3 regions of the Caballeronia sp. GAFFF2 genome follow, and region 2 is predicted to be linked to each of the others. Evidence: predicted binding sites of a transcription regulator. Region 2 holds the regulator's gene; each other region holds the start of a gene.
What was found. Region 2 encodes LexA, which represses DNA repair genes until DNA is damaged. Its sites were predicted from a motif close to ACTGTATNNNNATACAGT; they were not measured.
Positions count from the first base shown of each region.

Region 1: a site for LexA is predicted at 2,383-2,400, ahead of imuA (translesion DNA synthesis-associated protein ImuA). Genes of this name have one in related genera too.
Region 3: a site for LexA is predicted at 1,681-1,698, ahead of NCT04_RS15265 (DUF2471 family protein). Genes of this name have one in related genera too.

Region 1 covers NZ_JALQDA010000032.1:14,105-18,272, forward strand. Annotated here, with positions in the region: gene NCT04_RS24465 (hypothetical protein) at 1-215, opposite strand, end outside; gene NCT04_RS24470 (SOS response-associated peptidase family protein) at 586-1,545, opposite strand; gene NCT04_RS24475 (hypothetical protein) at 1,595-1,951, opposite strand; gene imuA (translesion DNA synthesis-associated protein ImuA) at 2,421-3,134, shown strand; gene NCT04_RS24485 (Y-family DNA polymerase) at 3,148-4,168, shown strand, end outside.
Region 2 covers NZ_JALQDA010000010.1:39,317-43,484, reverse strand. Annotated here, with positions in the region: gene NCT04_RS07545 (sulfate ABC transporter substrate-binding protein) at 1-811, opposite strand, end outside; gene lexA (transcriptional repressor LexA) at 1,081-1,758, shown strand; gene NCT04_RS07535 (hypothetical protein) at 1,926-2,252, shown strand; gene NCT04_RS07530 (DUF2939 domain-containing protein) at 2,411-3,028, shown strand; gene NCT04_RS07525 (universal stress protein) at 3,186-3,695, opposite strand; gene nodI (nodulation factor ABC transporter ATP-binding protein NodI) at 4,000-4,168, shown strand, end outside.
Region 3 covers NZ_JALQDA010000024.1:26,019-30,186, reverse strand. Annotated here, with positions in the region: gene NCT04_RS15270 (DUF2252 domain-containing protein) at 1-1,262, shown strand, start outside; gene NCT04_RS15265 (DUF2471 family protein) at 1,297-1,653, opposite strand; gene NCT04_RS15260 (helix-turn-helix domain-containing protein) at 1,955-2,557, opposite strand; gene NCT04_RS15255 (glycine C-acetyltransferase) at 2,716-3,918, shown strand; gene tdh (L-threonine 3-dehydrogenase) at 4,034-4,168, shown strand, end outside.

The DNA.
Region 1 (4,168 bases), on a different contig from region 2:
GGACCCTTGCGGTCATCGGGTTCACCTCTACGAGGCGGTGGTTTGAGTCCCGCGAGTACACGCTGTCGCAGGGCCTGCTCGTTCAGCAGCAAGCGAATCTTTTCGAGGGCGAACAGTTGCCCCAAACTTCCTTCAACCCACACCGTGTGCAGGCAGTCGAAGTAATCGCCGATCTGCTGCATGACCTCCCGCGCCTGTGCGATCTCGAGCAACATGCGCTCGACGTCCGCGTTGCCGCGATACTTGCGCCAGAACGTTCAGCCTTCTCTGATGCCGACAGGCTCGAAGCGAGGGAGCTTGCGAGCCATCTAGAGAAGTGCCCTGGAGCGCTCCAGGTCCACTGTGCAAGCATCGCCCGCGTGCAATTCGCAAACCACGCCTTCAGTGTGAGCGATGCTCGCGACTGCAAACTGAAAAGCAGGCAAGCGCTTCGATCGCGTTCTTTGGTGTTTCTCTAGTTTGTCCACGCGTCCTCCCAGGATGTCTATCGCGACATGTTAGTCAGGACCAGGACGATCAGCGTCTTTTTGAATAAATCGCTGCGTATTAGCGGCGTCGGCTTGGAGCTGCGCAGCGCACGCCCGCCTAAGCAGCGAGCCGATGTTCGTAGTAGGGTCGGTCGCGATCGTCGAGGATCGCATAGAGCGCGGCCAAATTAGAGGCGTCTGGATTCAACCATGCCTCGACGTTGTCGGGCTTGATTGGGACGATACAGCGGTCGTGGCCAGCGGCCTGCACTTCCGGCGGCGGTTCGTCTGTGATGGCCGCGAAGGAGAGCAGGTCCGGCTCCCCCGGTGCACTCCATTTCGACCACAGGCAAGCGACATACATCAGCTGCCCGTTGTTCGGGCGAAACTCGAGGACCACACTTTCGTCCCGCTGATGTGTCTCCAACAGCGTCCCTTCCATCTTTGCCTTGCTGACGTTCTCGTAGAAAACATCAACCAGCATAAGTCCATGCGCGTGACCGAAGCACGGCTTCCAGAATCCTTCAAGATTGTCGCGCCGTGCATTGTAGGTGCCGGGGTACTTGACGTCGTAGTTGGCCGGCTTGCCTGCGATTCGGCACTGGTAGCGCATCGGCTTGATGACGTACTCGCCGTTCTCGATCACTAGGACCGGTGCAAACGTGCCCGGGAAAATCCGTGCGTCGCGCGGCCTAAACTCGGTTCGGTTCAGGTCCTCCAGGCGTCGCAACGAGGCTTCGATCTTGTCAGTCGCGATCCGCTTGCTTTCGGTAGCGGCTTTGGTAGTTTTCGTTTGCAGCGTGCGCTCAGCATCCGCAAGACGCGTGCGCTGCCTGAAAAGCTCCTGCTCGATCTTTGAGGTCTGCTCGACATTGAACCGATCGATGAATTCTTTGATCTGGCGTTCGTCGTCGCTTTGTGGTTCGTGAAATGCGTCCTCCATCGCCTTCGGAATCTTGGCCTTGCTGCCTTCGGCGCGCTCCCAGAACAGGCGCGCAAACTCACGAATGTCCATCTGCGCGCCGAACATCTTGACGTATTTCCGGTAGTCCGCCTGAATTTGGGCCGAGTAGCACACTGTTGTCTCCCTGGGTATTGACCTTAAGTCCGATCGTAAAAAGGGGGCGCTAGCTCGCCGTGCCGGTGGCGTCACGGCACAGCCGCATCATCTTCTGCACCACTGTGCTTGCGTGATTCAGGCCCATGCCATCCGTGAACAGTGTCTGCACGTCCGCCTGGCGCACGGCAATGCCCGCTCCCTTCAGATCGCATCGCGCAATTTTGAGGGCCAATTGGCCTATGCGGATGCGCGCGAGCCAGTCCATCGTGACGAGATTGCGCTTAAGCCAGATGCGGCAGCTCTCCACCACGTGATCGACGCGCCATTCGTGCGTCAAAGCGTAAGACGCGGCTACGGTCGCCACCAGAAAGCAGAGCAAATCCGCACGTGCGCCAGTCAGTTCGTCGATGTCAGGTTTCATCATGTCGATCCTGCTTTTCCTCCGTATTTCCACCATGGTACCGATCCGCCGACCTCAGTTGCAGATGCGGACGCGCTGCGGGCTTTCAACGGCGGGCTACCGTAATAGGCTGCAGCGCGATCCCGTGCCAATGCATGAGCGGTCGCCCCCCGGAAGTAATGGCGAACACGCACGCTGCCGCCGATTCCGAGCGATTGAAATCATCAAGAGGCTTCGTTCGGAAGGCGCGCCGTTCTCCTGCGCAAAAAAGGTCGCGGCCGCTTTCTCCGCGCGAAACGCTTCGTCCATGGTCGCAGCGCCGAATGCGCGACGTAGCCTGGTCGCGACTTCGGCGTTCTCCAACAAGGAGTGTCTGGGCTAAGCATATTGGTCAGCTTTTTTCGGTTCCAGCTAAAAGGGCGCAATTCACTGCTTCATTTTTGCGCTAAGATCCTACTGTACATCCATACAGTGTTTTTGAACCTCCTTTGCCATGGCCGCTCTGCCCAAGCACATTGAAGCGATCCATCCCGCGATCTGGCGTGGGTCGCAACTCGCGCGGGCCTACGGCAAGACGATCGACACCGGCTACGCGGCCCTGTCGGCGGAATTACCCGGCGGGGGCTGGCCCATTGGCTCCTTAGTCGAGTTGCTCATCCAACAGCCAGGAATCGGTGAAATGCGCTTGCTTAATCCCGCGCTGATTGCCGCGAGCCAACGACCGGTCGCGCTGCTGCAAGCCCCGCATGTGCCGAACAGCCTCGCCTTTGCCTACTTGGGTGTGCCGCTGAACAAGCTCACAATGCTGCGCGCGCCAAAGACTGCGGATGCGCTCTGGTGCGCCGAGCGCGTACTGAACGCACGAAGTTGTGGCGCCCTGCTCTTCTGGCAGCAGCACATTCGATCTGAGGCGTTGCGGCGATTGCATCTGGCGGCACAAGCAACCGAAACGCTCCTGATTCTAGTTCGACCGCTCGCCGCCGCCCAGGATTCGTCACCCGCGACGTTACGACTGGGGGTGCGGCCCGCCGACGGCGGCATCTTTGTCGACATCATCAAGCGACGAGGACCCACCCGAACCGAGTCACTCTCCATCCACCTTCAACCGTCTCCGATCTTGCTCAGCCCCCATGGCCGTATTCGTCGCCATCTTCCTGCCCCGGCTCTCGCTGGAGGTATTCCGTCCGAGGTAGTCGCCTCCGACTGAACACGGATGTGTGGTGCTGGAACGCGACAAGGTCATTGTGCTGGACCAGGCAGCACAAGACGCGGGGGTGAGAGTGGGGATGAAACGAGGAGGTGTCACGACACTCGCGGCCGATGCGCTGATGGTTGACCGCGACCCGACGCGTGAACACGATGCACAGCGTGAAGTCGCCTTTGCCTTGCTTCGCTTCTCGCCGCAGGTCGCCATGCGGGAGGAAGAAACCCTCATTGTCGATGTCACCGCCAGTCTCCGGCTTTTCGGCGGCATTCGACAGGTGTGCCGGCAGATCAACGAGACGGTCAGGACGATCGGCGTCACCGCCCGCATGAGCGTAGCGCCGACCGGCCAGGGCGCGTGGCTGCTCGCCAAGCGCGGGCGCAGACGCGTACTCAAGATGAGTTCGCTCGAACGCCACCTTGGCGTGCTGCCTTTCGTGGTGGTGCCGGAGATTCGGTCGTTCAGCGACTGGTTCAATGGTCTCGGTTGCCGAGTGCTCGACGATATTCGACGCCTGCCGCGTGCAGGGCTTAAAAAGAGGTGTGGCGTGGACTTATTGGAGTCGCTTGACCGCGCCTATGGCCTGTCGCCTGAACTCTACGAGTGGCTTGAGTTGCCACCCGCTTTCAGCGCGCGCACCGAACTGCCCGATCGGGTCGAGCATGCCGAGGCCGTTCTCTTTTCCGCGCGCCGTCTGATCGTCCAACTGTGCGGCTGGCTGAGCGCGCAGCAACTCGCGCTCACGCAGGCCACGATCACGCTGGAACACGAGCGCGGTCGCCAGGCCATTGAGCCCACGCAGATCGACATTGCGCTTGCCGAACCCACCTGGCACGAGGAACACCTGGTCCGCCTGCTCAGAGAGCGACTTGGACGGATCGAGCTCGAAGCAGCCGTCATTGCCGTGCGGCTGACGGCATCCCGAGTCCAGCCGGCCGAGCCGCCGAGCGATTCGCTGTTTCCCGACCCGGGCGGTTCGACGGAAGATCACAACCGGCTGCTCGAATTGCTGGTGGCGCGCTTGGGGCCTGAGAATG
Region 2 (4,168 bases):
GCTTGCGCGTGCCGTGCTTGTCGACGACCTTGTCCACCACCGCCACCGGCGGCTCGGCCAGAATGCTCACCGAAGGAACCACGATCTGGAACTTCTCCGGACCGAATTCCTTGAGCGACAGGAACGCCTCGTTTTCCCATGCGATCAGCACGTCGCCCTGACCGCGCTGCACGAAGCTGGTGGTCGCGCCGCGTGCGCCGGAATCGAGCACGCCTGCGTTCTTGTAGAGCTTGGTCACGAACTCCTTCGCGGTCTCTTCGTTGCCGCCGGGCTTGTGTTGCGCATACGCCCACGCCGCCAAATAGTTCCAGCGCGCGCCGCCCGAGGTCTTCGGGTTCGGCGTGACGATCGACACGCCCGGCTTGGTGAGATCGTCCCAGTCCTTGATGCCCTTCGGGTTGCCCTTGCGCACTAGAAACACAATGGTCGACGTGTACGGCGATGCATTGTCCGGCAGACGCTTCTGCCAGTCCGTCCCGACGATGCCCTTGGAGGCGAGCGCGTCGATGTCGTAAGCAAGCGCAAGCGTCACGACGTCTGCCTGAAGCCCGTCTAGAACCGCGCGCGCCTGGCCGCCGGAACCGCCATGAGATTGCTTGAAGGTGACCGTTTCGCCGGTGTCCGCCTTCCACTTCTTCGCAAAGGCCTGGTTGAAGTCCTGATACAACTCGCGCGTCGGATCGTACGAGACGTTCAGAAACGACGTGTCCGCGTGCGCGGTGGCCGAGATTCCGAAACTCGCCGCCGTGATCGCCAGCGCGGCAAAGAGTTGTTTCGCGCCGCCCTTCAATCCAGCCCTGATGCTATGCATTCCCCGTTCTCCGTCTTATCGAATTGACGGAATCAGTCTAAAGGCGAGCTTATATGATTAGAAATAATTGTTTCTCACTTTTTTAGATGCAAAAGTGCTAAAGCAAGGTTTTTCGCAGTCCGAGCGACAAATAGCGACTGTTTGAGCGCGTTGCAGCCTTGTCAGTAAAGGATCTGGCGACGAACTTCAAGTAAAGCTTGAAAAGCTCGAAATACTGTATAAAAATACAGTTATCTGTCCATCCATACAGTGCGCCGAGGCTCCAGCAAGTGACCAAACCCTCAAAACTTACCGCGCGACAGCAGCAAGTGTTCGAGCTCATCCAGCGAGCCATCGACCGCACGGGCTTTCCGCCCACGCGTGCCGAAATTGCTGCCGAGCTTGGCTTCAGCTCCGCGAACTCCGCCGAGGAACATCTGCGGGCACTGGCGCGCAAGGGCGTGATCGAACTCGCGGCGGGTTCGTCGCGTGGCATCCGCCTGTTGGGAGGCTCCGCGCGCATCGACCGTTCGGACGATCTTCCGCATCAGTTCACCTTGCCGCATCAGAGCATCATGCAGTTGTCGCTTCCGCTGGTCGGGCGCGTTGCGGCGGGCAGCCCCATCCTTGCGCAGGAGCATATTTCGCAACACTACGCGTGCGACCCTGCGTTCTTTTCGGGCAAGCCCGACTATTTGCTGAAGGTGCGCGGCTTGTCCATGCGCGACGCGGGCATTCTCGACGGCGACCTGCTTGCCGTACAGAAGCGCAATGAAGCGAAAGACGGGCAGATCGTGGTCGCGCGTATTGGCGACGATGTCACGGTGAAGCGCTGGAAGCGCCGGCCAGATGGCGTGGAATTGGTCGCGGAGAATCCCGACTACGAAAACATCTTCGTGCGCTCCGGCAGCGGCGACTTCGCGCTGGAAGGAATCGCGGTCGGGCTCATCCGCTCCGGCGAGTTCTAACGCACGACTCGAGCGCGCGGCGCGTCAACACCGCCGCCCGCTTCGCCTCCTCGCCCTCGCGCGACGCGGCACGTTTCAAAAATTACAAGCATGACGGCCACCGCTCGCGGCGTGCCGCGGTGCGTCCTATCGTCTGTCGTCTGTCGTCCGCCGTCTGGAGAGTCATCATGGAACGTTTCGCCCGTTTGCTGCCCTTTCGTCAGTTTGGCCGTCTGCGTCATTTGCGCTCGCTGATCTCATGCGCCGTGGCGCGGCCTGAAGCGGCGCCCGATCTCTTCGACGAGATGCCCGCGTTGCCGTCGCGTCAACCCGCCTTCGCCCGTGTGTCGCTCAATAGCGCGGTGCATGCGGAATCGGAACAGCGCGCGCCGGTGCGGGTGTATCGCAGTGAGTCGCGGGTAATCATGGTCGGCAATATCGGCGAGGTGTCGCGCATGATCGACCGGTGTATCGACGAGGAACGCGCCGGCGTTAGCAGCGGCATTCTGGCCTGAGCGCGGTAGAGCGTTTGCCGAGTGAATTTGAGTTATGTGTAATGCAGGCAGTCCGCAATCTATCGGCTGCAAGGAATGAAGCTCGGGATATATCCGGCGTGAACATGGTCAATCGTTCTTTCATGTCACCCATGTCACGCCGGGGGTCGTTCCTTCGCATGTCCCGCACTACGCGTTATCTCGTCGTCACGCTCGTCATTCTCTTCATCGTTGCAGGGTTAAGCCTTGTCTATGCGTCGCCCTATATTGCACTGAACCGCGTCAAGCACGCGGCCGATGCACGCGATGCACAGACCGTCAACGAATACGTCGACTTCCCCGCACTGCGTGAAAGTCTCAAAGAGCAAGTCGGAGCACTGCTGACGCGGCGCGTCGATATCCAGAAGAGCGGCAATCCGCTCGCGATCATCGGTGCAATGATCGGCGCGGCGCTCGTAGGGCCGCTGGTGGATTGCTACGCTACGCCCGAAGGCGTCGCCGCGATTTTGAATGGCATTCCGCCGCGGGGAGATCCAGGCGAGCATCCACCCGCTGTCGTGCCACCGGTTCGAGACGGTCAGGCGGCGGCGAGTTCACCGCCTTCGGAAGCGGCATCGAGCATGGTTGCGACTCAAGAACCGCCGCGACAACCACCGCAGACCACGGCCGGATATCGCAGCTTCGATACGTTCGTGGTGACCTACCAGCACGGTGCCGGCGATGCGCGGTACTCCGCGATCTTTCATCGGTACCGGTTGATAACGTGGAAGCTGGTTGCGGTTGATTTGAACGGGTGAATTCGTTGTTGGACAACCATTAACGTGCCGGTAAGCGCTTCATGGATTTCTTGCGGCGTTAAGCGTGCGCTGCCGTCACGCAAGGAGACGACAACTAGCGGATAGCGCAAAACAGCACTGGCCCGACGCAGGCCAGCCTCATCGCGCAAACCTATCCTCAAACACTTACTTCGGCCCGGTCCGGCTTCGCCGCATAAGCCGCCTCATCTTCCGCTTCGGCCGACTCACCTGCCTGACAAACCGCAACCAATATGCTGCATGACACGCGATCGAGCAGCGGTGTGTTGCCCGCGCCCATCCACCAGCGCGCGAGACCGCTGCGGCATCGATGGCCGACCACGACCAGATCGACCTTGAGACTTTCCGCCAGCGTGGCGATTTCATCGATCGGATGCCCGAATGCGAAATGGCCCTGCGCCTGCAAGCCGCGTTCGCGCAGCCACTCCACGCCTTCTTGCAGGATGTCGCGTGCGGCATCCTCGAACCGTCCGCATGCCATGTCGGTCAGAAGACCGGCGCTTTGCGCAATGCTCGAACGCATATCCACCACCGCCAGCACGTGCGTCTCCGCGTTCAAGGCAAGCGCGAGATTCGCGCCCTGACGCAACGCCTTGCGGCCCTCTCTGGAGCCGTCGTAGCACAACAGGATTTTTCGATAGCCTGACATCATGATCTCCCTGCCGCGTAGCCGATGGTGTCGGCAAATCGAGTGCGGCGCATCTTCATCATGGTAGGTCGCCTCATGCGTGGCAACGATGGAAAACGCTTACATGGCAACAAGCGCTAGCGCACACCGTGCCAGAGGCCTGAGCGCCTTGCCGGACAAGCGCGCGGCGCCATTTGCCAAAACAACAGGAAGACGCGATGCACGCTTCGATCACAGGAACGATGCATGCGCTTGCATGCAAAGCGCCGCGCTGGTGCATTGGATTACACTAGCCGGCTGAGTTTTCTCCTCGCAGGACCGCCGCATGACCGACATAAATCACCGAGCTGGCGCGAACTCGAACGCGGCGCCAGCGATCGAATTCAGCGAAGTCAGAAAACATTACGGCGAGCGAAGTGTCGTCGATGGCTTGTCGTTCGACGTTCAGCCTGGCGAGTGCTTCGGCCTGCTCGGCCCGAACGGCGCGGGCAAGA
Region 3 (4,168 bases), on a different contig from region 2:
TTCCGCTGCGATACGGCCGCATGTTGGCATCGCCCTTTGCTTTTTTTCGTGGCAGCGCGATTGTTCAGGCGCACGATCTGGCTAGTACACCTTCGAGTGGCTTGACCGTTCAAATCTGCGGTGACTGCCACCTGTCAAACTTCGGCGGGTTCGCGACGCCCGAGCGTGCGCTCGTATTCGATCTGAACGATTTCGACGAAACCGCACAAGGTCCATGGGAATGGGACGTCAAGCGACTCGTCGCGAGCGTGGCGGTCGCGGGCAGGCATCTGGGCCACGGCCGTGCGGGCTCTGAAGCACTCTGCTTCGAAGCGGCCCAGAGCTATCAGCAGCACATGCGCGAGTATGCCGAGATGGGCGTGCTGGATCTTTGGTACGAACGAATTACGTTCGACAGGATGTACGACGACGTGCAAAATGAAGACGTGAAACGTCGGATCAAGCGCGGTAGCGAACGCGCGAGCCGGCGCACGCATGAAAAGCTGCTGCCGAAGCTCGCCGATCGATCGGGCGATGCCTGGCGAATTCGCGACGCGCCGCCCGCGATCTTTCATATTCGCGGCGCAAGCACGCTCGTCGACGAAGACGACGAGTGGATGAAGCTCGAAGGCGATTCGCACACGATCCTGACTCCGCTCATACGCGATTACGTTTCGACGCTGACATCCGAGCGCGCCGCGCTTTTGTCGCAATTCGCACTTCAGGACATCGCTTTCAAAGTGGTTGGAGTGGGAAGTGTCGGAACGCGATGCTTCGTGTTGTTGCTTACCGATCATCTTGGTAAGGCGCTCTTCCTGCAGTTGAAAGAGGCATCGACGTCCGTGGTGGCGCGCTACGTCGGCGCGACGAAACATACGCACGACGGGCATCGCATCGTTCACGGGCAACGCCTGATGCAGGCGGCGAGCGATCCTTTTCTAGGCTGGGCGTCGGGCCCGGTTGGACGCCCGCTTTATGTTCGCCAACTGCGCGACATGAAAATATCCGCCGACCTCGAAACATTCAGCGGCGAGGCCTTTCGCGGATACGCGTCGCTATGCGGCTGGGCGCTCGCGCGCGCGCATGCCAAGGCAAGCGGCTGCGCGCTTGAGATATCCGGCTATCTGGGTTCGGGTGATCGCATGGCGGAAGTGCTCGTCCGATACGCGAGCTCCTATGCAGATCAAGTCGAAAAAGATTACGACGCGTTCCGCTTGGCCTGCCGCAGCGGCAGACTTATGGCGCGCACGGATGCGGACATGGCGGCGGACTTTGCCGCCTGATGACTAGCGATGTGCGGCGTGCATCGTTCCCATGTCAGTGTGCGGCGATGGCCAGTTGCGGTCGGCCTTGTCGTGCAGCGCATTCGTAGGCGTCGACGGCGAATGCGAATACTGCCGGCAAAGCGTCGGAAGAGGCGATATCGACCACGTCGTCGGTTTCGGGGAAATGGAAGTCGTCGGGGCGGGCAAAAAGTTCGCGCAACGCAGCCTCGTGCCGGCCAGCGAAGCCCAGGTCCGCCACGGCTTCCGCTTCGATGGCGTGCAGCAAACGCCAGGTCAGCGGCACGCCCAGATCGATGTATCGGCCCGCAATCTGCCGCGTAATGCGTTCCAGATCTTGTACCGCACGTGCAAACTGCTTCCTGCTGAGATGCTCGCCGTTCGACTCCATGATTCGCCCCTTCCGACTGGTCTTTGTACTGTATAAATATACAGTACTTGCCGCCATGAAAGTAGGGTCTCGCCAGTCGCCTTGCGTGTATGTGCGGTTTCGCTTATCGGCGGTTCAGTCCTGCGTGGGAGTGCGCGGCGAGTAACGTAAGGCGGCCGCGCGACGCAGACGGATGCTACGTCTTCCCAGGACACGCCAAAAATTTATGCGCATAAAGAAGTGCCATGCCACCGCCGCTGTGAGCGGAGGGAAGAGGCGGAGCATCTGCTTGCGGAAAACCGCAGACTCGCGAGTCGGGCCATTACCCATGTATAACCACGAGCAAAGCCTTTGCTTCGCCTCGCCCGACATTCCTAATGACATGACCGTCGTCGGCAGCGTAACGTGCGGTTTCCCCCGCCTTCAGTCGCTTCGCAGCACCTGATGCTTCGATTTCGATCGCGCCATTTAACACGGTCAAATGCTCCCGCGTGCCTGGCTCATGCGCGTCCGAGATGAGCGCCGCACCCGCGTGCAACGTGAGCTCGTACCATTCGAATTTTCCAGCCAGCTCAATCGGTCCCCACACGCGAAGCTGATAGCCGCCGTTATCACCATTCAATGTAGGAATCTCATGCGGACCTGCAACGCGTATTACGTCACCGGCCTTTTGCTGCGCGAATAGCTGATCGAGGCTAATGCCCAGTGCGTTCGTTAGCCGCCACGCCACGGCAATAGTTGGATTGGCCTTGTCCCGCTCGATCTCCGATAGCATCGATTTCGAAACGCCAGCGGCCCTGGATAAGTCATCGAGTGTCAATTTCCTTTCATTGCGTAGACGCTGAATCTGCTCGCCAACGCGTGGTGGCGCAGTTCCGCTGGCTGAGGAATCACCGGCCTTGCCGCTTGTGACAGAACTTGTCATGAACGCTGCATTCCTTTAGAGTGTTCGATATATTGGAAATTTGTTCGAAATACCGAACCTGTCCAATGCAATGAATGAACTATAACAGGGCTAAAGGTGTGGCCGAGCTTGGCTGGTCTGCATCTACTCTCGAACAGCCGGATACTTGAAAGATGCCGATGAAAGACCGATACCTCTCCCATTTGCAAACTACGCTTAACGAGATTCGCGCCGCCGGGTTTTACAAAAGCGAGCGGGTCATCGCTAGCCCGCAGTCCTCGGAGATCCGCCTTGCCAACGGGAGCACCGTCCTCAATTTTTGCGCGAACAATTATCTCGGTCTTGCGAACGACGCTCGCTTGGTCGATGCCGCAAAAGCCGGACTTGAAGCAGATGGCTTTGGCATGGCATCCGTTCGCTTTATTTGCGGAACACAAACGGTACACAAAGCGCTGGAACAACAAGTCGCGAAGTTCCTCCACTCCGACGACGCCATTCTTTACTCAAGCTGTTTTGACGCGAACGGCGGGCTCTTCGAGACGTTGCTGACCGAGGATGATGCAATCATCAGCGATGAGTTGAACCACGCGAGCATCATCGATGGCGTGCGTCTTTCCAAGGCAAAGCGCTTGCGCTACAAGAACAACGATCTTGCAGACCTCGAAGCGCGCTTGAAGGAAGCCGATGCAGCCGGCGCCCGCTTCAAATTGATCGCAACTGACGGCGTGTTCTCGATGGACGGCATCTTCGCCAATCTTGCTGGCATCTGCGATCTGGCTGAGCGCTATGGCGCGCTGGTGATGGTCGACGACTCGCATGCCGTTGGATTCATCGGGGAGAACGGACGCGGGACGCCCGAGTATTGCGGCGTGCTCGATCGAATCGACATCATCACGGGTACGCTCGGCAAGGCGCTCGGTGGTGCGTCAGGCGGATATGTGGCTGCGCATCAGGAGATTATTGACTTGTTGCGGCAGCGCAGCCGGCCGTATCTGTTCTCGAACACGCTTGCGCCGAGCATTGCGGCTGCGTCGCTGAAAGTGCTTGAGTTGCTGGATAGCGATGAAGGCGCCGCGCTCCGGCGACGCGTTCGCGAAAACGGCGCGCGGTTTCGGCAAGCGATGACCGCTTTAGGTTTCGATCTAGTGCCCGGCGAGCATCCGATCATTCCCGTCATGCTTGGCGATGCCCAACTTGCTTCGAAGATGGCCGACGCGCTTCTCGACGAAGGCGTTTATGTGATCGGATTTTCATACCCTGTCGTGCCAAAGGGCCGCGCGCGCATCCGCACGCAGATGAGCGCCGCCCACACCGCCGAACACATCGACCGCGCAGTCGATGCATTCGCGCGCGTGGGCCGCTCGCTTGGTGTGATCCGTTAGGACCCACGCTTCGCAGGGTCCTTTATGCGCATAAAGTCAGGACACGTCACGCGACCTTTAGATGCACGGCGCGGTCACAAGCAGCGCCGCGACACAACCGCCCGGAACACCAACAATGAAAGCACTCGCCAAACTCGAACGCGCCCCCGGTCTTACCTTGACTCACGTCAAGCGGCCGGAAGTCGGACATAACGATGTCCTCATCCGCATCCGTAAGACTGCAATCTGCGGTACGGATATCCACATCTGG